One region of the Chroococcidiopsis sp. TS-821 genome, then DNA from elsewhere that is predicted to be linked to it. Evidence: riboswitches for the same ligand, from Rfam matches in the RefSeq annotation. Region 1 holds a riboswitch; the other holds the start of a gene.
What was found. A riboswitch is a leader RNA that binds a small molecule or an ion and turns the genes downstream of it on or off. The one in region 1 is predicted to bind cyclic di-AMP.
Positions count from the first base shown of each region.

Region 2: another riboswitch for cyclic di-AMP. It lies ahead of ntrB (nitrate ABC transporter permease); the one in region 1 lies ahead of B1A85_RS08595 (hypothetical protein).

Region 1 is NZ_MVDI01000002.1:219,083-225,759, forward strand. It holds gene B1A85_RS08575 (hypothetical protein) at 1-44, shown strand, start outside; gene dhaK (dihydroxyacetone kinase subunit DhaK) at 139-1,212, shown strand; gene dhaL (dihydroxyacetone kinase subunit DhaL) at 1,215-1,853, shown strand; gene B1A85_RS08590 (YcjF family protein) at 1,885-3,402, opposite strand; cyclic di-AMP (ydaO/yuaA leader) riboswitch at 3,688-3,826, shown strand; gene B1A85_RS08595 (hypothetical protein) at 3,962-4,165, shown strand; gene B1A85_RS08600 (DUF937 domain-containing protein) at 4,369-4,920, shown strand; gene B1A85_RS08605 (hypothetical protein) at 5,086-5,871, opposite strand; gene fmt (methionyl-tRNA formyltransferase) at 6,166-6,677, shown strand, end outside.
Region 2 is NZ_MVDI01000001.1:1,190,654-1,197,330, reverse strand. It holds gene B1A85_RS05450 (pentapeptide repeat-containing protein) at 1-258, shown strand, start outside; gene B1A85_RS05445 (GNAT family N-acetyltransferase) at 332-808, opposite strand; gene bchD (magnesium chelatase ATPase subunit D) at 816-2,828, opposite strand; gene B1A85_RS05435 (sensor histidine kinase) at 2,890-4,107, opposite strand; cyclic di-AMP (ydaO/yuaA leader) riboswitch at 4,321-4,479, shown strand; gene ntrB (nitrate ABC transporter permease) at 4,575-5,417, shown strand; gene B1A85_RS05425 (ABC transporter substrate-binding protein) at 5,478-6,677, shown strand, end outside.

The DNA of each region.
Region 1 (6,677 bases):
TCAATCCCGATAGTCTTAGCCAACTAAAAGAACAACTACCCTAATAGATTTTTGATTTGTCCTCTTCTTTGACACGCAAATACCCATTACCAATTACTGATTACCAGCCTCAAAGCGACATTGCCAGGAGTCACCCTAATGAAAAAACTCATCAATCAACCGGAAAATTTTGTCCGTGAGAGTTTAGCAGGTATGGCAAAGGCGCATCCCGATCTACTAAAGGTACAATTTGAACCTACATTTGTCTATCGTGCAGATGCACCCGTACAAGGAAAAGTTGCACTGATTTCCGGTGGTGGTAGCGGACACGAACCTATGCATGCAGGATTTGTTGGTAGAGGAATGCTGGATGCGGCTTGTCCTGGAGAAGTTTTTACTTCGCCAACGCCCGATCAAATGCTAGCAGCGGCAAAACAAGTCGATGGTGGTGCAGGAATTCTTTATATTGTCAAAAACTATAGCGGCGATGTCATGAACTTCGAGATGGCAACCGAGTTAGCCCGTGCTGAAGATCTGCGAGTTTTGAGTATTTTAATCGATGATGATGTCGCGGTTAAAGACAGTTTGTACACGCAAGGACGGCGGGGTGTAGGAACAACGGTACTAGCCGAAAAAATTTGTGGTGCGGCAGCAGAACAAGGATATGATTTAGCCGATGTTGCCGATTTGTGTCGTCGAGTTAATCTTAATGGGCGAAGTATGGGAGTCGCCTTAACTTCGTGTACTGTACCCGCAATTATGAAGCCGACGTTTGAATTAGGTGCTGACGAAATCGAAATGGGAATCGGGATTCACGGCGAACCAGGGCGCGAAAGAATGACGATTATGTCGGCGGATGAGATTACTGAAATGCTGGCAATGTCTATTTTTGAAGATGTTGCTTATACTCGCACAGTCCGCGAGTGGGATGAAAGCAAAGGCGGATTTGTTGACGTGCAATTAACCGATCCTGAATGGGAAAAGGGCGATCGCCTCTTAGCTTTTGTTAACGGTATGGGTGGTACGCCACTGGCTGAACTTTACATTGTGTATCGCCAACTTGCCGATTTGTGCGCGCAGCAAGGATGGCAAATTGTCCGCAACTTAATCGGTTCTTACATCACATCGCTCGATATGCAAGGGTGTTCGATTACGCTACTAAGGTTAGACGATGAAATGATTCGCCTTTGGGATGCACCTGTAAAAACAGCAAGCTGGCGCTGGGGAAGTTGATGATGGTGACAAAAGAGCAGATCTTACAATGGTTAGAGCAATTCGCAGATGCGATCGCGCAAAATAAAGAATACTTGACGCAACTCGATGCGGCGATCGGTGATGCCGACCATGGTATCAATATGGATCGCGGGTTCCAAAAAGTTGTCAATCAATTACCCAAGCTTGCAGAGCAAGATATCAGCAGTGTTTTGAAAACAGTTAGTATGACACTTATTTCTAGTGTTGGTGGTGCGAGTGGACCATTGTATGGCACTTTTTTTTTACGCGCGAGTACCGCTGTTGCTGGAAAACAAGAATTATCGAACAAAGATTTGGCAAGTTTACTGCAAGCAGGCTTAGATGGCGTCTTACAACGCGGCAAAGCGCAACTTGGTGATAAAACAATGATTGACGCGCTATCGCCTGCGGTTACGGCTTTTACCCAAGCTATCGGTCAAGGTAAAACAACCTCAGAAGCAATTCAACAAGCAACCGCCGCCGCCGAACAAGGAATGCAAGCAACTATCCCCATGCTGGCAAAGAAAGGTCGCGCCAGCTACTTAGGCGATCGCAGCATCGACCATCAAGATCCTGGAGCAACATCTGTATATTTGATGCTAAAAAGTTTATCCGAAGTCCTTGGTATGACGAGTGATTAGTGGCTAGACACGCCAATTACCGATTACCAAGTTACGAATCAACCTTAAGCGGTTTAATCACGCGGGCGATCGCTTCTTGCACAAAAGCTTTGATAAACTCATCGCGACGATTCAGTTCAAATTGACGCTGCACTACCTCCGTAATTCCACCGTCACCCCAATCTTGATCGTGACGAAAATACTCAATAAAACTTTTACCAGCAATTCGCGTTAAATACGCAGCCGTCACTCCTTGAATTGCACGACCAACCACAAACGTCGCAACGTGAAACTGCAATGCTGTTGATAAAAGTTGAATCGCCCCTTTGACAATTCCCAAACTAGCTAGCGTTTTTGCTAAAGAAAGTGCCAACTCTTTACCGCGTTCTAAATTCAAATCGCTGCCGTAGATTCGCCCGATTTCAACAACCATTTGTGCATTCACCGCAGCGGTGGCGAGTAAATCAACTCCTGGTAACGGCGTGACTGTTACAACACCTGCACTAATCCATTGAAAACGTTCGACAACTTTATCCGCTTGACGACGCCGCTGGGCATCAATAATCTGCCGTGCTTCTTCGCCGAGTCGTTGCGATTGCAGTAAAATGTTATCTGCAATTAAATCTTCACCTTCAGTACGTAAGACCGCAGCCATGCGGCGCAGTAACGGCATAATATCTGGTTCAGGCTGAAAGATTTCGCCATTTTCTAACGTCACAGGTTGCGGATTCGCCGCGATCGCCACAATATCCGTTGGTGCAATAAAATTTTTAACTCGTTCGCGCAGTTGGGCGAGGATCGTCTCGCGGTCTACGTCGGTGTATAGGTCAGTTTTATTCAAAACTAGCAGCGATCGCTTGCCAATTTCGGCTAAAGTTTGTAACGGTTCGTATTCGGAACGCCGCAAATCGTTATCTACAACAAACAACAACAAGTCAGCTTCGGTAGCTAATTGTCGTGCGAGTCTTTCGCGTTCAGTTCCAGCGACTCCTGCTTCTAAAATTCCTGGCGTATCCGTAATCAAAATTCGGCGTTCCATGCCTTTCAGCCGCAGGCTATAAGTTTGTCCTTCCTGTGTTGTTCCCATTGGTGCGGCAACTTGTCCGACAATCCGCCCAAAGATAGCATTCACGAGCGAAGTTTTACCCGCTGAACCTGTCCCAAAGACAACTACTCGCAACGCACCACGCGATAAACTCGCTTCAATTTCTTGCGATCGCGCGAGTAACGCTTGACGCGCCACTTCGTCTTGAATTTGGGTTAATTGTTGCTGAATTGCCCGCAGATTCTCCTCTGCCACATCAATGCGTTCTTCCGGAATCTGAACTTGTCGTTGTGCCCGTCGTCGCGATCGCCGTTCGCCGCGTTGGACAATCGCGATGTAGTAGATAACGACACCAATCAGCAAGACAACTAAAGCAATGATGAGAAATAACAACACATCCGCTAGTAGCGGCGAAGTGTAAGACAACTGCCATAACAACTGTGACAAGCTAGCGAACAGCCACAGCAACAGCCCGACGACAACAATCAGGGCAATCAGCAGCATTACGATGCGTGGAAAAGGCATTGTCTTTGAGTTACTACAACGCAGGAGATGCTTTTGATCTTAATCTGCTTGCTGTTGTCTTGAATGCATCAGGGGGAATAGGGCGATCGCGACAAGCTGTCTTGAAGCTTTAGGAAAATTTAATATTGTTCTGAAAGCCAGATACAGTTGAGACTATAGCTTGACTCAATTTTGTGTCTCACTCTATTAGGATTGCGCAACAGAAGCGATTCCGCTATATTACGCATAACTGATGAGTTATTAGTCTGGATATAAAGTAACCGCGTGCTACTACTTGTCAGTTAATTTAGTGGGTAGCCTAATCTTCTACGGCTTGCGTTGAAGAACGGAGGAACCAAAATTTGGGGCGAATCTCAGGATCTGAGAAAGATACCTTCCAATCTTAGCCCGTCAGCTAACTTCGTAGGCAATGGAAGGAGTACCTGTGGCATTAGCTTTATATTTTATATAAGCAATTGTCCTAAGGGTCTCCTCGCAGGTATCCCTGAATCAATATTTGGGTTAACTGCTGACCTCTCGACCCACCTCGTCCGTCGCTACACGTAAACAGAGGTAAAGGATGATGAACTATTACAAACAGTGGATCTTACTTGCAAAGCAAGAACTCAACGGTATTGTTGTAGACTACACCGATCCAGAAGGCAATCACTACAGCGAACCATTCTGTTTCCAAACGCTTGATGAAGCAATTAGCTACGGTCAAGCCTGTATTGACCGCCTCATTCGACTTCGATCGAAATCTGTAATGCAAGCAGAGTCGTAGTATCTGCACAAGTTCACTAATTCAAGTTTAAGGCTTCTTGCCCCCTTTCACTCTCCCCTAATTCTGGGGGAGATATTTGCGTTGAGAAGCAATTAAAACAAATTCCCCGTTGCAGATTTCATCAAATTTTCTGCTGTTAGCTAGAGGTCGTCAGCTTGTTGACTAGGGAAAATTGAAGTCATACATGATGAAAGTATTGACATATGGGACTTTTTGACCAAATTCTTGGGGCAATCAATAATCCTTCGCAGCAAGCAAATTCTGGACAGCTAGCTAACATTCTGAATACAGTACAGCAATTAAGCAGTAGCTATCACACAAATCCATCGACAATGCAATCGTTAATGTCGATTGTAGGTAACTACGTTCGCTCAGGACTACAGCAAAAGCGTTCTAGAGATGGTTACGACCAAACACAAGCGTTTGTCAATCAATACAGCGGCGCATCACCAAATCCACAAGCGGTTTCTGGACTGTTTTCTCAAAATCAAATTCAACAACTCGCACAATTTGCTGCCCAGCGCACAGGGTTGAATCCCAATATGATTGTGCAAATGCTACCTATTTTAGTGCCGATCGTGCTAAATCTATTGCAAAGCGGTAGCCGCGTACAAAATGCGCCAAGTACTAGTACTCAAACGAGTAACCGAAATACTGTATTAGACGCTTTCTTAGATGCCAACGGCGATGGTGAGGTAGATATTGCTGATGCTATACAGCTTGCAGGACGTTATCTCGGTCAATCGCGTTTTTAAGTTTAAGTAATTTAGTAAACAGCGAGGGGTGAGTAACTGGTGATGAGTGGCTAGTAGTTGGTTTTGAGTTTTGTTCAGGCTGCGAACCGAAGGTATATTATAAGAATTTGCTGAAATCAACACTCGACCTAGAGAACTCACAAATCTTGTGCAGCGCTTGCCATACTATCGAAAGGCAATTTGTTCGCCTGCCCAAAGTTTCATCTGCCGTAGTCCGAAAACGATGGGTTGCTCGATACTTGCTGCAGGCGTTGTTTGACCGTTTTCTGCTACTGTCCACATCTGCCAATGCTCATCGCCTAATTCACCAACTCGAAAGACAACTCGATCGGGGTCAGTTTGACTCCAGCCAAGTAAAATGGACATGGCATGGTTGTGATACGTTTGTGCTGGCGCTAGTGTTGTTGTGCGATTTTTGTACCGATGCCAAATCACAGCATAGTCCGATACATCAGACGTATTAAAGAAACCTTCAAATTGACGCGCGAGTAAGCGATCGCTTGACTGCGACCAACCAATAGGAGACAAAATTGAAATAATTCCTGGAGCGGCTGATTTCCCACGCAGCAACAAATGCATTGCTAATGGCGATGACGCTTTAACTTCTTGTAACTTCCCGGTGCGCAAGTGTTCTAAAAACATGACACTACTGACCTGACTGCGATAAAGTTCTGGCTGCACTTGCATTTGAATGCGGCTGTAAGCAGCATACTCGCCATCAGGAGAAAGTAGGGAATGACTGCGGTAATAACGAACTCCCGAACCTTGTTGCGAACTCACATCTTCGTAAGTTTTCATTACCCAATTCCAAGGAACAGGATAAGGGCTGTTTAACGGATCGAGAGATACTGATGGCTGATCGCTAGCTTGCTCTTCTGGCGAGATCGCTTCAAACGACTGGGCTGACGCCGCCTGAATTGACGTTGCTGCGATCGCTGGCGTCAGTAGCATAGCCATTAACAGCAGCTTAAGGCGTGGCTGCGAGCAAAACCATCCAGAGAAGAAGTTTCGTAGCATTTGTACAGTTTTAGGTAGGGCAGTAGCGAGACAGGCGATGTGGCAGTATGCTATTTCAGGTATAACAAGAGAAATAGGCAACTGAGAAGACCTATTTCCATTAAATTTTTCTACCGCTTGAGTTGGCTGGATCGAAGTTCACAAATAAAAGTGTCACAAGACTTGTACCTGTGCCTTGGCTAAACTCTGCGATAGGATAGCCGATATTCGCCTAGCTTGTCGTCTCGAATGAAAGTCGTATTTTTTGGTACTCCTGATTTTGCCGTCCCCACGTTAAAAAAATTATTACAACATCCCGCAATTGAAGTCGCGGCGGTTGTTACGCAGCCAGATAAACGTCGCGGACGCGGTAATCAGTTGAGTCCTTCTCCGGTGAAAGCTTTAGCTTTGCAGCATAACCTTCCTGTATGGCAACCGCAACGGATTAAGAAAGATGCTGAAGTTTTAGCACAATTACGAAAATTATCCGTCGATGTTTTTGTTGTCGTTGCCTATGGACAAATTCTTTCGCAGGAAATTTTGGATATACCACGTCGAGGTTGTATTAACGTGCATGCTTCGCTCTTGCCGAAGTACCGAGGTGCTGCGCCGATTCAGTGGTGTCTCTATCATGGCGAAACCGAGACGGGTATTACAACAATGCTGATGGATGCGGGTATGGATACGGGTGCGATGCTACTCAAAGCCTATACGCCGATTCAGCTACTTGATAACGCCCAAGACTTAGCGCAACGACTTGC
Region 2 (6,677 bases), on a different contig from region 1:
GGAGCTAATTTAATTGGGGTTGTATTTCAAGGAAATCTGAGCGGAGCCGACTTGAGTGGGGCTAAACTGTGTGGCGCCAACCTCAGTCAAGCTAATTTAAGCGCAGTCAATTTAACAGCAGCAGATTTGCGCGGGGTAGATTTAAGAAATACCAACTTAGAAACAGCAAATCTTACAGGCGCAAACTTGAGCGGAGCTAATCTAGAATCTGCAAGGCTAAGTGGGGCTACGATGCCTGATGGCAGTCTACACGAATAAAGATAATTCTCTATTGTTAGGTAATCGGGATGTTGCTTCTTATTCTTTCTAATCACTAATTACCATTGACCAGTTACCAACTAAGAGAACCTTGATACTGCATAATCGTCACCGACAAAAAAGGAATTAATTTAGCCGCTAGCTGCGAGATACCAAATTTAAGTTTAAGGCTTTGTGGTAAGGCTTGCCAGGAAATTGGTACAAAACCAAAGCGGGTGTAGTACTCGGCTAATCTGCTACCGACACATTCTAAATAAAGCGGCTGCGTTGCTTGCGCAATCAAATGCTTAACTAAGTAACTTCCTAAACCGCGATCGCGCCAAGCGGGCGAAACGACCAAACTACCCAGTTCTTGTGCTGTCTGGAAGTTACGTAATTGCCCGCAAGCAACAACTTTTTGCTGACATTCGATGACCCAAAACTGCGACCAATTTAATTGCGTTGGATCGAGTTTAGCGCTGAGCACCAATTTTCGAATTGTCCAAAGGTCATTCCTACGGGCTTGACGAACAGAACATCCTAACGGCAATTCCTGTTGTTGCACTTTCACTAGCCACTTAACGAGACTTCAAACTTGATATTGCATTCTTCGTCATCGCGGCGATCGCTTGATCGGTTGCTTTTGGTAAGTGATAATACTTTCCTCCGGCTGTTTGCGCAAGTTCTTTGGCAAAACCTGTTGAAATAAACTTACTTTCAGTATCGATGACGAGTAGCTGCATTCCCAGGGCGCGAATTCTGGCTGCAATGTCTAACAATTCGCCTTTAATATCAGGTTTTTCGCCTTCGACTTGCGGTTCGCCAAGCGATCGCGATAAGGGAATATTGGCGCGTCCGTCGGTAATCGCGACAATCACAACCTGACCGATATCGCCAGACATTTGAGCATTTATTCCGGCGCGAACGGCTTGTGTTAAACCATGCGCTAGCGGCGAACCACCTCCACACGGCAATCTTTCGAGTCTTCTTCGGGCGGCGGCGATCGAACGCGTTGGCGGTAGTAATACTTCGGCTTGTTCCCCTCGGAAGGGAATCAGCGCAACTTGATCGCGGTTTTCATACGCCTCGGTGAGTAAGCGCATTACAGCACCTTTTGCGGCTTGCATCCGGTTGAGTGCCATTGAACCCGAAGCATCGACAACAAACACAACTAACGCCCCAGCTTTGCGCACTAACCGCTTGGCGCGAATATCGCCTTGTTCGACAATCACTTTGCGACTTGGTTGGCGTTCGTGACGCGCTTTTTGATAAGGGGCGGCGGCGCGGAGTGTGGCATCAACGGCAATACGGCGTACTTTACCTTTCGGTAACATTGGCTTAACATACCGCCCGCGATCTTCGGAGAAAATAACGCTGCGGCTACCGGCTTTGCCCTGGCGTTTAGCCATTTGCGCAAAATAGAGCACGCTCGGATCGAGAATCACGCCTTCCGGATCGAACACAAATTCTTCAGGAATACTCGGTGGTGTTTGGTCTTGTTCTTCGTCTTTGTCTTCTTCCTGTTCCTGTTCGGCTTGCGGTTGTTCGGATTGATCTTGTGGTGGTGGCGGTGGTGGTGGTGTTTCCTCTTCAGGAGGCGTTTGTATCATTGTTGCGCGGGGAACAATCGCTAATTCCACCGCCCGACGTAAATCTTCAGCGTTGACTGCGGTGCGTCCATCAAGTGCAGCAGCAGCTTTGGCGACGCGGAGAGCAAATAATTCTGCGCGATGTCCTTGTACTCCGGCGCGGATGGCTTCATCAACAAGATAGGCGATTTGTTCGTGGCTGATGCGGACATCTTTTAACCATTCTCGCGCTAGGATGATTTGGGTTTTTAAACTGTCGATGTCTTCGCGGTACTGCTGAAGAAATTCTTGCGGCGATCGCGCGTAGGCAATTGCTTGTTCAACGGCTTGAACGCGTTCGTCAATTCCCAGAACTTCATCCGCTGAAAGTGCGATCGCGATGCGGTCGAGGAGGTGTTCGCGCAGCGCGCCTTCTTCAGGGTTGTAGGTAGCAATGAATAGCGGTTGACAAGGATGCTGAAAACTAATGCCCTCGCGTTCGATTTGGTTGCGTCCTTCAGTTAAAACGGTTAATAGCTGATTGCAGATGTTGTCGTCGAGTAAATTGATTTCATCAACGTAAAGAACGCCACGATGTGCTTGGGCGAGTAATCCTGGTTGAAAAACGGTTTTTCCTTGTTTGACGGATTGTTCGACATCGACGGAACCTAATAGGCGATCTTCAGTGACACCTAAGGGGATTTGGACAAATGGCGCGGGAATGACTTCGGTTTCTATTTGCGCGCGATCGCCGACTATTGCTAAAAGTTGGTCGTCCCATTCTTCGGGGCGGTTAGGATCGCAGTTACAAATCGAACCTTTGACGATTTCAATCGGAGGTAACAGTGCGTGCAGGGCGCGTGCCATAACTGATTTTGCCGTACCGCGACGCCCCGCGATCGCGACTCCTCCTAATCCAGGATCGACGGCTGCCAGTAGCAGTGCTAATTTTATCGCTTCTTGACCAACAACAGCGGTTAAAGGAAATGCTGTCACGGTTGCGGAGGTGTTGAGTACAGGCATGGCGTTCATCGATCAAGGCAAGTGGAATGGTTGGTGACTAGTAGCTAGTTTAAAAATATTTTTAACTTCCCTCACTCCTCACTCCTGACCTTTCTTTAACTTCCATTGGAAAGATTACCGTGAATGTTGAGCCAATTCCAAGTTGGGAAACAAGTTTAATTTCTCCTTGCAAAAGTTTAACTAAGCGGGATACAATTGCTAGTCCTAACCCAGTGCTATCTGGTGGAACTTGTGATTTTGGCGTATTGCCGACGCGGTAGTAAGGGTCAAAAATTTTTGGTTGATCTTCGGGAGCGATTCCAATTCCAGTATCAGTGACGGCGATTGCCCATCTATCTTCTAATGTATAGCATCTGACTGTTACGCTGCCTGCGGGGGTGTAACGAATGGCATTACTCACAAGATTTGTGACAATTTGCTGAAAGCGTAATGCATCTGTGACAACTTGTTGCGGAGCGTTTGCTAAGTCTACGGCAAGCTGCAAGTTTTTTTCTTGTGCCATTGGTTGTAGCATATCTAGCACGTCTTGGATAACAACGCACGCGTCGGTTGGTGCAGGATGAAGTGTCATTTTCCCTGCTTCATAGCGCGATATTTCTAGCGCATCATTAATCAGGCGCAGCAAATGCCTACCATTACGCAACACGCGCTCGATATGTTCGATATTTTTGAAGTTGTCTTTGACTTCGGTTTTGCTTTGTAGGCGGATAAATAAGTCGGAATAACCAATGATTGAAGTTAAAGGATTTTTGAGTTCGTGCGCTAAGTGTGAGAAGTTTTCTTGATTTGCCCGAATCAAGCGCGTGAGTTCTTGATTGTGTAGTGTTAGCTGCGATTGAAGTTGCTGTAATTCGCGTAAGCGTTCATCTACGTAACTTTGAAAACAACGCGCGATCGCATCATCAACGACGGCGTCGACAAGGCGAAAAACTCGGATCACTTCCGCTGGCGAAACTTGCTGTAATTCTGGTTCTAAGGCTAAGAATATTGCCCGTCGTAGTAAGCGATATTCGCGGGCGATTTCGAGCGGGTCAAATCCTTCTTCCGCACGGTGGATGCCATGCACTAAACTTGCTTCAATCAGAGTTTGCAAATCGTTATCTGTCGTTTTTGATAGCACTGTTGCCATTGCTTTGAGCACGTAAGGCACGTGATTGCGTATCGTTGTGTAGCACATACCTTCTGTACTTTCAATCTGTCGATCTTGGCGTACAGCTTCTATCCAGTTTTCAATAATTGTGTCACTTTTATCGAGTAAGATTTGGCTAAAATCAAACATTTTCGCAGGTTTAAAACAGCGCAAGGAAGCAAGTCTACTTGTCTTAACTTAGTGCAATCACACATCAATCGCCCACCGAATTTTGCAGCTAGCTTCCTTGACTTATCTTAAGGGCGATCGCAACTTTATGGATTTACTACTCAAACCTATTTAGCTTTCACTAAGCTCGATCATTTCGTACATAAATGCTATGATATGTGGAATTCGTTATTAAGAGTAAGTCAGCCTAATTCAGTAGCTCACTTGCAGCATCTGGTGTGAGATGAGTCTGGAGCGGAGGAACCAAATCTAAGGGGCGTATCTGCGAACGCAGAAGGGTAACTCTCTATCCTAGCCCGTCAGCTAACTTCGTAGGCGTTGAGAGGAGACTGAAGAGCGAGCATTTAAACTATTTGCTCTCATCAGTATTCCTAGCTGGTACTGCTCAATGTTGTTGTGCCTGCTTTTGGCTCTGAGGGAGTTTCATAATAATGTTGAACCTGAATCTTGCTGTCTTGGCGGTTGCAGGACAGAGTAGCTGGAAAAAAATACGACCAGTTGTCTTGCAGGATATTGTTTTACTTCCTGCGGCTGGTTTTTTAGGCATCATTATCTTGTGGTGGTTTGTTGCCACTTTCTTAACCAATTTGATGCCTACTCCAGCTGAGGCACTTATTGCCAATTTAGACTACATCATAAACCCCTTCTACCGACGGGGACCAGGAAATTTAGGGCTTGGTTGGTTACTAATGGCAAGCCTGAGAAGAGTACTGCTTGGCTTCGGATTGGGTGCTTTAGTCGCAATTCCGATTGGTTTTCTTATAGGGATGTCCAAGCAAGCCTCACTTGCACTCAATCCTTTGATTCAGATTTTCAAACCTGTATCGCCACTCGCATGGCTACCTATTTCGCTAGCGATCTTTAATTTAGCCGACCCTTCGGCTATTTTTGTCATCTTCATCACTTCACTGTGGCCTACAATTATCAATACAGCTTTGGGAGTTTCTAGCGTTAATAAAGACTACATTGATGTAGCGCGAGTGCTGGAAATGCCGCGTTGGCGACAAATTACTAAAATCATCTTACCTGCGAGTTTGCCTTATATCTTTACAGGTTTAAGAATTAGTCTCGGCATTGCCTGGTTAGTTATTGTTGCAGTAGAAATGCTGACTGGTGGTGTTGGCATTGGCTTTTTTGTTTGGGATGAGTGGAGTCGCCTCAATTTAAGTTCAGTCTTCCTAGCTGTATTGGTAATTGGCTTGACAGGTTTGGTGCTGGATTATGCTGTGGGCAAAATTCAGCAGTTGGTAACGCATCGCCCAAAAAGCTAATAGGAGTGAGCGGACAATTGCGTGTCTCTACAGTTGCTACTAATTATGTAATTGTTGCATATGAATCATACCGACAAGAACTACTGGAGTCGGCGTAGCTTCCTTTTAGGAATGGGCGCTACAGCAGTGAGTGTCGCATCTGGATGTGCAATTAATGCCAATCGCGCCCCTCAAGGACTATCTGCTGCTGCATTGGCTGTGGAACAAGTTGTCGATCCCAAAACGTTAGAAAAACCTAACTTGACTGTAGGATATGTCCCCGTCAATGATTGTGCGCCTTTTGCTGTAGCGTGGGAAAAAGGCTTTTTTCGCAAGTATGGTTTAAATGTCACGCTCAGCCGTGAGGCAAGTTGGGGAACTGCTCGCGATGGCATTATCTTTGGTCGCCTTGATGCTTCTCCTGTCGTCTGTGGCGCAGTGACAAATGCCCGAACAGGTGCAGAAGGTGCGCGTCATGCACCCTTGTGCGCTGCGATGACAATACACCGCCACGGTAACGCAATGACGATGAATAAGGCAATGTGGGTATCAGGGTTGCGTCCTTGGCGAGAATATAACGGTAATTTAGCAGAATTCGGGCGTGATTTTCGCCGCTATTTTGAGAATTTGCCAGCTGAACAAAGAGTTTGGGCAGTTGTACTGAGTTCGGCAATTTACGAATACTTTGTGCGCTATTTAGCTGCAGCAGCGGGAGTCGATCCAGATGAGGAATTTCGCATTATTATCATTCCGCCACCACAAATGGTAGTCAATATGCGCATTGGTGCGATGCAAGCTTACATGGTAGCAGAGCCTTGGAATACACGAGCAATTACGGGTAATGAAGGCATTGGCTTTACGTTTGCCCAAGGTAAAGAAATTTGGCAAGGACACCCAGATCGACTACTCGCTGTTATGGAGTCTTTTATCGAGGAAAATCCTAAGACTTATCGATCGCTTGTCAAAGCTATGATCGAAGCCTGTCAGTATTGCAGCAATCCCAATAATCGAGAAGAAGTTGCGCAAATTATTACAAACAAGTCTTTTACTGGTGCCAAGCTGAATTTAACTCGCGCAGCGATTGTTGGCGAATACAATTACGGTGGTTTTGATAACCAAAAAAGAATAGTGCGATCGCCTTACACAACTATTTTCTTTGATTTGCCACCTGATCTTGCTCAAATTCCTCACGATCACTCAACATTTATGTGGCAATCAGAAAGTATTTGGTTGATGACACAATCAGCACGCTGGGGACAAATCAAATCAGTTCCGAAAAAC